Regions from separate parts of the Alteromonas sp. S015 genome, predicted to be linked through region 1. Evidence: predicted binding sites of a transcription regulator. Region 1 holds the regulator's gene; each other region holds the start of a gene.
The links. Region 1 encodes sigma-54, which starts transcription at its own class of promoters, with help from an activator protein. Its sites were predicted from a motif close to GTTGGCACGNNNNTNGNNT; they were not measured.
Positions count from the first base shown of each region.

Region 2: the regulator sigma-54 is predicted to act here: its motif matches at 1,845-1,863, upstream of glnA (glutamate--ammonia ligase).
Region 3: the regulator sigma-54 is predicted to act here: its motif matches at 2,184-2,202, upstream of V7R42_RS06185 (DUF3192 domain-containing protein).
Region 4: the regulator sigma-54 is predicted to act here: its motif matches at 1,939-1,957, upstream of V7R42_RS08130 (Tll0287-like domain-containing protein).

Region 1 is NZ_JAZETO010000002.1:281,514-284,699, reverse strand. It holds gene lptB (LPS export ABC transporter ATP-binding protein) at 1-431, shown strand, start outside; gene V7R42_RS05300 (RNA polymerase factor sigma-54) at 505-1,986, shown strand; gene hpf (ribosome hibernation promoting factor) at 2,017-2,304, shown strand; gene ptsN (PTS IIA-like nitrogen regulatory protein PtsN) at 2,318-2,761, shown strand; gene rapZ (RNase adapter RapZ) at 2,845-3,186, shown strand, end outside.
Region 2 is NZ_JAZETO010000004.1:308,342-311,527, reverse strand. It holds gene V7R42_RS10040 (DUF4124 domain-containing protein) at 1-124, opposite strand, end outside; gene glnA (glutamate--ammonia ligase) at 369-1,778, opposite strand; gene typA (translational GTPase TypA) at 2,238-3,186, shown strand, end outside.
Region 3 is NZ_JAZETO010000002.1:494,505-497,690, reverse strand. It holds gene V7R42_RS06190 (GNAT family N-acetyltransferase) at 811-1,458, opposite strand; gene V7R42_RS06185 (DUF3192 domain-containing protein) at 1,680-2,045, opposite strand; gene V7R42_RS06180 (hypothetical protein) at 2,351-2,662, shown strand; gene syd (SecY-interacting protein) at 2,722-3,186, opposite strand, start outside.
Region 4 is NZ_JAZETO010000003.1:375,350-378,535, reverse strand. It holds gene V7R42_RS08135 (cytochrome ubiquinol oxidase subunit I) at 1-905, opposite strand, end outside; gene V7R42_RS08130 (Tll0287-like domain-containing protein) at 1,274-1,876, opposite strand; gene V7R42_RS08125 (sigma-54 interaction domain-containing protein) at 2,028-3,186, shown strand, end outside.

The DNA.
Region 1 (3,186 bases):
TCATGGCCATACTGCAAACCCGTAAAGATTTAAATTCACTTCAGCAGGAAGAAGAAGCAGATGCGCTACTTGATGAATTTAATATTAACCATATACGTAATAGTACGGGGATGAGTTTATCAGGGGGCGAGCGCCGTCGCGTTGAGATTGCCCGTGCCCTGGCCGCAAAACCGCAATTTATTTTGTTAGACGAACCATTTGCTGGTGTTGATCCAATATCAGTTAATGATATAAAGAAGATAATACAACATCTTCGCGATAGGGGTATTGGAATCCTTATCACAGACCATAACGTACGAGAGACATTGGATGTTTGTGAAAAAGCGTACATTGTGAGTCATGGCGAGCTTATTGCGCAGGGAACCGCGGAACAGGTTTTAAGTAATCAAAAAGTAAGGGATGTATACCTAGGCGAACAATTCAGGCTATAGTTAGTGTAACTGAATTGTCATTTTTCAGTTTCGCTCCGGTATATTCAATTTAGAGCATTAAAATAAGACGTAGATGAAACCATCTTTACAGCTAAAATTTAGCCAACAACTTACCATGACGCCACAGCTTCAGCAGGCCATTAAACTGCTGCAGCTTTCTACACTTGATCTTCAACAGGAAATTCAAGAAGCGCTCGACTCTAATCCACTATTAGAAATTGAAGAAGGTAACGACGAGCCACAGTTAGAAAAGAACAATATCGATAATGACGACGGGGGTTCTGAGGCCACTGCTTCTGCATCTAGTGACACGCTAGAAGCGGGTGATGCATTAGAAAAAAACGATCTTCCCGATGAGCTGCCTATCGACAGCACATGGGATGAATACTACTCCGCTTCATCTTCTCCCGCTCCGGGTCCATCTAATGACGACGAGCAGATCTTCCAAGGTGAGACTACTGAAGATATTCAAGAGCACCTATTGTGGCAAATGCGCCTTACTCATTTCTCGGATACCGATCGCGCTATCGCTACAGCAATCATCGACTCTATCGACGAGTCAGGTTATTTAACCGTTACCCTTGATGAAATTTTAGAAGCGGTTAACGATGATGATATGGAAGAGCCGATTGAAATGGACGAAATAGAATGTGTGCTTAAGCGCATTCAGATGTTCGACCCTATTGGTTCTGGCTCACGCTCTCCACAAGAATGTTTAATGGTGCAATTGCGCCAGTTTTCAGAAGACACACCGTGGCTTGCTGAAGCGAAACAACTGATTGAAGAATACTCTGACTTACTGAGCAGTAAAGACTATCGTACGCTTATGCGTAAAAGCCGATTAAAAGAAGATCAGCTGCGCGAGGCAATGCGTTTACTGCAAACCTTGAATCCTCGTCCAGGTAGTGCTTTAGTTACTAAAGAGCCTGAGTATGTTATTCCTGATGTATCAGTGACCAAAAAGAATGGCCGTTGGGTGGTTGAGCTGAACCCTGACAGTCTGCCTAAACTAAGTGTTAACCAACAGTACGCAGCCATGAGTCGCCGTGCCAAGAATAGTAGCGACTCACAATTCATCCGCTCACACATGCAAGAGGCCAAGTGGTTCATAAAGAGCCTTGAATCTCGCAATGATACATTGATGAAGGTTGCAAACTGTATTGTGCAGCAACAAATGGGCTTTTTTGAGCACGGTCCGGAAATGATGAAACCAATGGTGCTAAATGATGTCGCAGAAATGGTAGATATGCACGAATCGACTATTTCGCGAGTAACAACGCAGAAGTACATGCACACGCCACGTGGAATCTTCGAATTGAAATATTTCTTCTCAAGTCACGTTGCAACTGAGTCTGGTGGTGAATGCTCGTCTACAGCGATTCGAGCATTGATCAAAAAATTAGTGGCCGCTGAAAAGCCCAGCAAGCCGCTAAGCGATAGCAAGATTGCTTCATTGTTGGCCGAACAAGGCATTAAGGTTGCCCGGCGAACAATAGCAAAGTACCGGGAATCTTTATCGATTCCGCCGTCGAACCAACGCAAAAGCCTTATCTAAACGGGCTTAATAATATAAGGAAGACGAAATATGCAAATCAACCTTACTGGTCATCATGTCGAAATCACCGACTCTTTGCGTAATTATGTCGATACGAAGTTCAGCAAACTTGAACGTCACTTTGATCACATTTCTAATGTGCATGTCATCCTGAACGTTGAAAAATTAAATCAAAAAGCCGAAGCGACCGTTCATTTAAGTGGCGCTGAAGTATTCGCATCCTCAGAAAATACAGACATGTATGCGGCGATTGACAGCATGGTTGATAAACTCGACCGGCAGGTAATCAAGCATAAGGAAAAACTGAAAAAACACTAGTAGTCAATTAAGCATGGATATACAAGCCATCGTAAGTCTGGACCGCACCGAGTGTGCGGTTCAGTGTAACAGTAAAAAGCGAATTCTTGAGATCATCGCTGATATCGCTGCCAAGCAAAACGAAAACATTGACCAAGCAACGGTACTCAACAGTTTGATGGCTCGAGAGCGTATGGGTAGCACAGGCATCGGCAATGGTATCGCCCTGCCCCATGGCCGCTTAGCAGGCCTTGAGAAAGTGATAGCAATTGTTGTAACCAGCACGCCTGCTATTGACTTTGACGCCCTTGACGAAAAACCCGTAGACATATTTTTTGCACTACTCGTTCCCGAGGAGCAAACCGAAGGACACCTTCAAACGCTAGCCACAGTGGCAGGCAAACTGAGCGACAAAGAAACGATCAAAGCGATACGTCGCGCAACAACTAGCGACGATATACTTTCTGCATTAAGTTAACCATTAAGCGTCTTTTCATCGTTAAGTAGGCGCCTAATTCAACAACGCGTATATGATTGAACCAGAATATAGGGAGAAGTTAGGTGAAGCTGATTATAATCAGTGGTCGTTCGGGATCTGGTAAATCTGTCGCACTTCGCGCTTTGGAAGATTTAGGTTATTACTGCGTTGACAATATTCCGGTAAACTTACTTCCTACACTGACTCATACCGTTGTGGATGAATATGATCAGGTAGCGGTGAGCATTGATGTAAGAAACTTACCCAAAAACCCAGACGACTTGGTAGAAATTCTAGACTACCTACCTTCTTCGTGGTCCATGACAATTGTTTATATTGATGCAAGCGATGATGTATTGGTTAAGCGTTTTAGCGAAACTCGCCGCCTTCACCCTCTAGCGAAGCTCAATAAATCTTTATCAGAA
Region 2 (3,186 bases), on a different contig from region 1:
AAGACGTTGCAGCAGCGGAGGCGTTAGCATCTTGACTAAGCAAAGCAGCGTGTAGAGGAGTTAATCCGAAGGCGCCGCTCATTAGCACTGAAATTAAGCAAATGTTTAGCTTCATGTTTTTCACGTGTCGTTACCTAATCAATGTGGTTTTGGTTGGCTAACTTACTCTCTTGCTCACTTCTTATGTTTAGCCTATCGCTGATTGAGTGCGGCCACATTAAACCGAGGTTTGTGGTTAGCTCATTGAATTGGCGATGCACTTTTGAATAGTACGTTGTCGCATAGGCATAAATGCATAGTAGATAATAAGCGCGCATAAAAAAAGCCCGCAGAGCGGGCTTTAGTATAAATTGCTATACAGTGCGAATTTACACGCTGTAGTACATGTCGAACTCAACTGGGTGAGTAGTCATGTTAAGTTTGGTTACTTCCTCAGATTTAAGGTCGATGTATGCATCAATCATGTCGTCAGTCATAACGCCACCTGCTTTAAGGAAGTCACGGTCGTTATCAAGAGCTTCAAGCGCCATTTCTAGCGAGCTTGCAACTGTTGGGATTTCAGCAGCTTCTTCTGGCGGTAAGTCGTACAAGTCTTTATCCATTGAATCGCCAGGGTGGATCTTGTTCTTAATACCGTCGATACCCGCCATAAGCATAGCGGTGAACGCTAGGTATGGGTTAGCTGTTGGGTCAGGGAAACGAACTTCGATACGACGTGCTTTATCGCTAGTTACGTGAGGAATACGAATAGACGCAGAACGGTTACGTGCAGAGTATGCAAGCATTACCGGAGCTTCGAATCCAGGAACTAGACGCTTGTATGAGTTAGTTGAAGCGTTAGCAAAGGCGTTGATTGCACGCGCGTGCTTGATAATACCACCGATGTAATAAAGTGCTTCCTCAGAAAGGCCAGCGTACTTGTCACCTGCAAAGATGTTTACGCCATCTTTAGAGATAGATTGGTGACAGTGCATACCAGAACCGTTATCGCCAACAAGCGGCTTAGGCATAAAGGTAGCTGTTTGACCGTATGCGTGTGCAACGTTGTGAACAACATACTTGTAAACTTGGATTTCGTCAGCTTTCTTAACTAGCGTGTTGAATTCGCAAGCAATTTCGTTTTGGCCAGCAGTTGCTACTTCGTGGTGGTGAGCTTCGATAACAAGGCCCATCTCTTCCATAACTAGGCACATTGCAGCACGGATATCGTGAGCAGAATCTACTGGTGGTACTGGGAAGTAACCGCCTTTAACGCCAGGGCGGTGTGCCATGTTGCCGCCTTCAAACTCTTCGCCAGAGTTCCATTTTGCTTCAGAAGAGTCAATCTTGTAGAAAGAACCCGCCATGTCAGTGTGGAAGCGAACGTCGTCGAAAAGGAAAAACTCTGGCTCTGGGCCAAAGAAACATGTGTCACCGATGCCAGTTGATTTTAGGAATTCTTCTGCACGGCGAGCAACTGAACGTGGATCACGCTCATAACCTTCCATTGTAGAAGGTTCAACAATGTCACAACGAATGTTTACTTGTGTTTCTTCAGCGAAAGGGTCAACAACGCAGCTTGTTGCGTCTGGAAGAAGCACCATGTCTGATTCATTGATGCCTTTCCAGCCAGCGATTGAAGAACCATCGAACATTTTACCTTCTTCGAAAAACTCTTCATCAACAACGCTCGCAGGGATAGATACGTGTTGTTCCTTACCTTTTGTATCGGTAAAACGTAAATCTACAAACTTCGCTTCACTTTCTTTAATCAGCTCTAATGCCTTTTCTACTGACATCGTGTCCTCCAGGTTTAATGTAAAAATGCGGAATGATCAGCTTCACTCCAACAGTGGCAAAAGTGAAAGCGATTATCATGCCATCTATATGTACACCGATTTTTATGGCATAGACGGGCATCTATCACTTCCGTTTGAATTAAAATGCGCCATATTGGTGCATCGCTGCACCAATATGGCGTTTTGTGCTCATTTGTACGTCAATCAGCCTAGATTACTTTTTAGTGTATAGCCACTTAATATGATCAATTCAGTGCAAAAGTGCGTGGTCATTTATTGGTCTGGTTTTCGAAAAGCAATAAAACTCGTTTCTATCAAAAAAAAGATGCGCAAACGTCGTGGTTTTTCTGTACAATCCGCGCAAATTTTTCTATCTGCATTTTTTTGCAACAAATCTAATGCAGACTTATTCGATTTCCGAAATAAGTCGGCATCGATTTACACAGGCTCTATATAAGCATGAATACCACTGATATTAGTAAATTGCGTAACATCGCAATCATCGCCCACGTTGACCACGGTAAAACCACCCTGGTAGACAAACTGTTACAGCAGTCTGGCACCCTTGAATCTCGAGGCGAGCAAGAAGAGCGCGTAATGGACTCGAACGACATCGAGAAAGAACGTGGCATTACCATCCTAGCTAAGAACACAGCGATTAACTGGAATGACTACCGCATCAACATCGTAGACACTCCAGGGCACGCTGACTTCGGTGGTGAAGTAGAGCGTGTCATGTCAATGGCCGACTCTGTACTTCTACTTGTAGATGCACAAGAAGGCCCAATGCCACAAACGCGCTTTGTTACGCAAAAGGCATTCGCTCAAGGTCTAAAGCCAATCGTTGTTATCAATAAAATCGACAAGCCAGGTGCTCGCCCAGATTGGGTTATGGACCAAGTATTTGACCTTTTCGACAACCTAGGTGCGACTGACGAACAGCTAGATTTCCAAGTTGTTTACGCTTCTGCACTTAATGGCTGGGCGTCACACGATGCTGACGAGCCGCAAGAAGACATGAATGCGCTATTTGAAACTATCGTCGAGCAAGTTTCTGCACCTGATGCAGACGTAGACGGTCCTTTCCAAATGCAGATTTCTCAGCTTGATTACAACTCATACGTGGGCGTAATCGGTGTAGGTCGTGTTAAGCGTGGCTCTGTGAAGCCAAACCAACAAGTAACGGTTGTTACTGCTGATGGCGAAAAGCGCAATGGTAAAGTTGGCCTTGTATATGGCTACCTTGGTCTTGCTCGTCACGAAGTTGAATCTGCGCATGCTGGCGACATCATTGCTATCACAGGTCTTGGCGAACTTAAGATCTCTGACACAATTTGTGACGTTAACACCGTAGAAGCGCTTCCTCCACTTACGGTTGATGAGCCTACGGTAACCATGACGTTTCAGG
Region 3 (3,186 bases), 210 kb from region 1:
AAATCCGTATACGCCCCTTTCCATCTACTCTCGCGCCTTCCTGTGCGAGCTACCCTTCCATGCGTAGGTCCCTTTCCTTTTGTCCTAAGCTACTGTACATCCTTCATACAGCGTTCCTCTTCCTGAGGCTGTCCTTGTCAGACTCCGCTGACGCTCCCTTCCTTCGTTCCATTTTTCGCTGCACATCCTGTTACAGCTTTGCTAATCCGTTAGCATGTCCCTCTTTCGTCCCTGGTTTGCTCGTCCATGTAAACTAGAAGTTCCTTGATGGCAACCCTGCCGTTGGCTTCATGCCTCTAGCTCCTTGCTAGCTTTAGTCCCTTTATCCCTGCAACGTCCTATACGTGATGTCCTATCTCGTCTCTCGTCCATGAATTCCCTTATTCCCTATCAAATCCGTTTTCAACGTCCGTTTAATGCAGAATCCTATCTGCTTTCCCTTCCCTTCACTCACTGCCTTGTGAGAGTCTCATCCTTAAGTTGTCCTAACTTATTCCGTTGATGATTCCTTACTCAATCCGTGACTCGTCGTGTTTCCTTGTGACATGTTCATAGTATCCCTTCCAATTATTACCGCCATATTGAATTACAGAGATTTAAGAAAAATTTTTGTACGACTTTTGACTAAATAAAAAAACTTCAATGTAATCAACAGCTTTATACTTTAGTATAAATTCTTCTTTCACGATTTAAGTAAGATCACTCACAGCGTTTGTAGGAAATGTCTTACAAACGCTATGGTAAATTTGGTGCAGAGGTTGGAATTACTTATGGTGGGGTTTTAATAAAGCTGTCTCATCGAAAAAAGCATCATTTCATCCTAAACATTACGTCGCCGTTCACATGAGAAAGGCTGAGTTGCCCCACAACCTGATAATTGTCATCGTTAAAGAAAGCACGATGTTTTTCTATAGTCACAAATACTGAAACGCCTTCGCTTTTTGCATCCTCTTCTACCACGCTATCAACAGCACCTAGCAATACATGCCCTAGCCCATGATGTTGATAATCAGGATGAACCGCGATGAAACTTAGCATGTGGAAATTGTCGGCGGGTACTAATGAGCGTACTTTTTCTTCTTTTTCTAACATTTGCTTGGTGCCAAACAGGCCTGCTGTCAAAAGCATTCGCAATCTCCAGTGCCAGTAACGCCCTGAACCAAATGCCGCATCAGGCGCGGTTAAACATGCAACGGCGATAAGCCTGTCATCATCAAATAAGCCAATCATGGGCTGCTCCGCTACCCAAAATGCGTTGAGCTCTTCGCGGATGGCCGATCTTAGACGGCTTTCATATCCTTCTTTTTCTGCTTGGAAAATATCAATAAATAAAGGGTCGTCTACGTACGCATTGTATAGAATGGAGGCGGCAACTTTGAGATCATCTACACACAGATAGATGGCTTTAACCGTGTCATGCAGCGGGGCTATTGCATTGTTAATGGTATCAGTATTCATGAGGGGCTCCTTGTACGCAAAGTTTTCGGTTTCTTTTGCCCATCTAAACAATACGGGCAAAGTGGACGTTAGCGCACAACTTTTACCATTGCGCCAACAACCCACTTAAACTGTATAAACTTTAGCCTACGCGAAAAGCCCCGACTTGTTAACTTTTTATTAACACGTTGGATATTACAGTAATTTCAACATCCGTCGTAAATTACCAATAAAAGGCTTAATTAGTGCATCAAACTATAAGCGCTGTCACCCCAACCTATCAAATTACCGTTTCTGAAAACTAAAGGTGTGCACTCGTCCTTTGTGGTAATACCGTCACCCATGGTTTTTTGAGTACGGTAATAAAGTACGCGATATGTTCCATCTTGCTTCTCGAACAGTTCGTTGAAATCCGCTACGCCCATTTTTCTTAGCACACTTTCGTAACTTTTCCCTGTTTCAAGATTCGCTATATGTTTACGATTGTTAAACTCTCTATCTTCCCAATCAGCACTGTAGTGACTGTCCGATCCACCACCTACTGATACGACACAGCCAGAAAGTAAAACTGAAGATGCCAAAGCTACAGAAAGAAGAACCGTTTTCATGTGAATTCCTTATTTATGTTGTTTTTATTTGATACTACGCCTACTTTGTGAACCAACACTGAATAGACATTAATATACTCATATTATTCGTGCAAAAACCACTACGCTTGTTAGTGATAACGTAATTTATGACTGATTAAACAAGAATAGGGCCAAAAAATTAAACCATTGATTTTTATATCTATTTTTATTTTTTCTTTTCCCGTTAACTTTTAGGTATAGTGAAATGAGTTATTTTTTAGTGAAATTGACTACATATACAAGCTACACTGAGGCGATTCTCAACCTTGAACCATTTTCGTATTATGAGTAATTCTAACTTACAGCAACTTCACTTATTGTGTGTTCAAATGCACAAACAAGGTAAAACGCCGTCAGTGGCCATTCTACGTGCCAAAGCGCCCTTTAAAGTATCAGTAACCGAAGCCATTGAAGCGCTCAAGCGGTTTCACGCACATAAGCCTAAGTTAGATGTACCTAACGAAGAAAACGTATTACAACAAAACCACGCCACCACAACAGAGCAGTCAAACAATTTGAACACACGGGTCGACGTTTTGGAAAAAGAAGTAGCAGCTCTTAAACAAGCACTACATCAAATTATTAGCGCTCAATAGCTTAGCGTTTTGCAAACCGGTAATTTTAGGCCTGATTAACGCCATTTAAAGTGATATTGTCATATAGTGGGTGTAAGTTGCTCAAGAAAAGCCGAAAGGGAAGGCGCAAGGATTTGAGTAGGTTCTCTGCCTACCTGCTCTAGTGCAACTTCGCCACTTTCGTTAACAACGGTTAGAACAAAATCTTCTTCGTCGGTTAACCCAAAAAACAATGTTGGCCTTTGCTTGAGTCTTTGCTTCATCAACAAGTGCCCAATTAAGTTTTGCTGTAATCGCTCGAAATCTTCGTTATTAAAAACTTGAAGTAATTCACAACGACCTTGCGGAGCAGTAGCCTTTAAATTATCGCTGTAGTAACGAGTAAAATACTCGCAGTAGTCTGGGTTTAGCTTTAGCGATAGCGCCTCTTCAACATTATTGAAAGACTGCCGAGGCGATTGAAGCGTTGGAGACCATCTAACCAGATCACCATCTTGCGCCGACATTTCATAGCACGGCGAGGGCCACTCGCTATCATATGCAAT
Region 4 (3,186 bases), on a different contig from region 1:
GTTAACGAGCGAGTAGCAATGATGCCCATTGCCCACGGAATCTGAAGGGCGAATTCGGTTTCCTGTTTCTCGTCATTCGGAATACCGAATACTGTAAACGGCGCAGGCGCGGGATGCGTCTCGTATTCAGCTTCAACTGCAGCTAATTTCACTTTTTGCACGTCACCAAGTTCATAGCCACTTTCGTCACCTAAAACAATAACTGACAAGGTTGAAGCTAAGCCAAAGCTGGCTGCAATTGCAAACGAACGACGGGCAAACGCAATATGCTTGTGGTTTAGTAGATAGTAGCTAGAGATTGCCAACACAAACATGGCGCCGGTCACGTAACCGGCTGAAACCGTATGAACGAACTTAACCTGTGCTACAGGGTTAAAAATAACGTCAGCGAAGCTGGTCATTTCCATACGCATAGCTTCAAAGTTAAATTCAGCGCCTACAGGGTACTGCATCCAGCCATTAGCGATTAGGATCCAAAGCGCTGAGAAGTTAGAACCAATGGCAACTAACCAAGTAGCCATAAGGTGCTTCACCTTAGACATTTTATCCCAGCCAAAGAAGAACAACCCCACAAAGGTAGACTCCAAGAAGAAGGCCATAAGCCCTTCAATAGCCAAAGGCGCGCCAAAGATATCGCCGACATAGTGGGAATAGTATGACCAGTTCATGCCGAACTGGAATTCCATGGTTAAGCCTGTGGCGACCCCAATGGCAAAGTTAATACCAAACAGCTTTCCCCAAAACTGGGTCATTTGCTTGTATATCTCTTTACCTGTCATCACATAGACCGACTCCATGATGGCAAGTAGAAAGCTTAGCCCTAGTGTTAAGGGTACAAAAATAAAGTGGAACATCGCAGTTAATGCAAATTGCCACCGCGATAGTTCTACTAACGTATCGCTCATGGGTTATCTCCCTCGTCTCTTTTGCGCGGTAAGCGCTTGACCTTAAATAAATTTATTGGTTATTCAGTGGTTATCACATGAATATTCAACACAGCTAGAGCATGGTTTGTGCCATACATCACTTTTCTCGTTAATCTGAACTAACAACTGATGAATGACAGTCTATTCGTACTGTGCAGGACAATTATTCCATGGCGAAAAGTTGCGCACTTTGATCCATCGCAAGGATCTAACATCAAGCTTGCGCCAATTTTGTCATTATAAGTGACAGAATTGACACAAATAAAAAGAAGACGGGAACGTCGTAGTGTGGTTTAAAATGGTTGAGAATAGAGCTTTCGCTTCAGCTGATAAAACATTAACTTAAGTTACTGCGGCGAATAGGTCAGCGTAAACGCGCCGCGCAATTCACCAAGTTCGAACCCAGTGGCCTCATCCTTAGGATAATGTTTTAATATGGTTTCTTTTACTGAAGGTGCAACTTGGGCGCCGTGGCACGCCATGCAAACTTGACCTTGTTGAATAGCCATCATGTACCGGAACTCGCCACTGTCACTGTCATACTTATAGGTATCCATAGGCGTAGACGGCGGCTTACCCTCTAGCTTAGTCTTTTCCAATAGAGAAGAGAAAAGCGTTAGCTGCTCGCGCTCCCACTCGTCTGGCGCATTATTCGGGTTTCTCACTTTTAGCGCAGTACGCCCTACTTCCCACCCATGTTGGCTAAGCCCCTCGGCGATAGGCTCGGCGGCCAACTGACACTCTTCAACACCCGCTTCCAAACCGCCAGACTGAATTGCCTGTTTTAGCCTAGATTTAAGCGCTCCACCAAGGGCTTTAGCGTGAACTCTTGCCTGCTGCACTTTTGCGTGCACGTCGCTGTCTGTTGGCTCATTGTTTTGTGCATTAGCGAGAGGGCACCCGGCGCTCACGGCTAACCCCAACGCAATTAAAAAGATGCGTTTTTTCATTGTGTAACTCTCCTATTGACGGACGTATTGTCACTCAGGCATTGTGATTCAACTGAAACAATCAACAAGCTCTATGCCAATATGTTAAGTTGGCAAGATAAAAGTAGCATTAACTAATACGCTGACAATGAACATATCAATTGTACAAGCAATGATAGATGCAATAGACAAGCCCGCTATTTTCATCAATCAAAACTACATTATTGAGGCAGTCAATGCGCCTTACAGAGATACTTACCCTATCGATATCAAGCTCGGTTATAGCACCTGTTATCAGATATCTCATCGAAACAATAAACCCTGCGACCAATGCGGCGAGCAGTGCCCTATGCAGGAAAGTAAAAAGTCGGGCCGGGCAGCAAGCGTGGTGCATATCCATACCACCAGCGAGGGCCAAAGCTACTGCGACATTCTAATGCGGCCTATCTTCGACGGTCACGGGGATTTAATAGGTTTCCTGGAGATCCTAGATAAGCTTGCCTTTGCATCGAACCGCCCCTCTGCTGGAAAAATGATTGGCGAGTCAGAAGCATTTAAAACAATGCTGAATAAAATTAACCGCGCTGCGAACTCAGATATATCCGTTTTACTGTTTGGCGAAACCGGAACCGGGAAAGAACTGGTGTCTCAGGCTCTGCACTCAAGTAGCCATCGGGCTGAAAAACCGTTCGTTGTGATTGAATGTACCGGATTGTCTGATGCGTTGCTTGAAAGTGAGTTATTTGGCTATGAAAAAGGCGCGTTTACCGGCGCGACCACTAATAAAAAAGGGCTAGTAGAGGCGGCTGAGGGTGGCACCTTATTTTTTGACGAAGTAGGCGATATTCCCCTTGCCATGCAGGTGAAGCTGCTAAGGCTTTTTGAAACCCAAACTTACCGCCCTGTGGGAAGCGTAGTTTCGAAGAAGGCCAACTTCCGATTGGTGTGTGCATCGCATAAAAATTTAAAGCAAATGGTAGAAAAGGGGAAATTCAGGCGTGACCTTTACTATCGAATAGCTGGCTTCCCTATCAACCTTCCGTCCTTACGAGAGAGAAAGTCAGATATTGCGCTGATTGCAGCGCATTTTTTAGCCCAGTCCCACGAGAAAAAGCGTTTCCATAAAAAAGCCCTCGAAAAATTAAGCAGCTACGCCTTTCCGGGCAATATTCGCGAGTTGCGCAATATCGTTGATCAAGCAGTATTACTTGCCGATGAGACCGTGATCTACGAGTCGGACCTCCCCGTGTTAGACGAGTTCATCGGCGAGGATAACGCTTCAATGGAGGGTAGAAATGATCAATACCCACTAACAACAAGCGAATTTAATC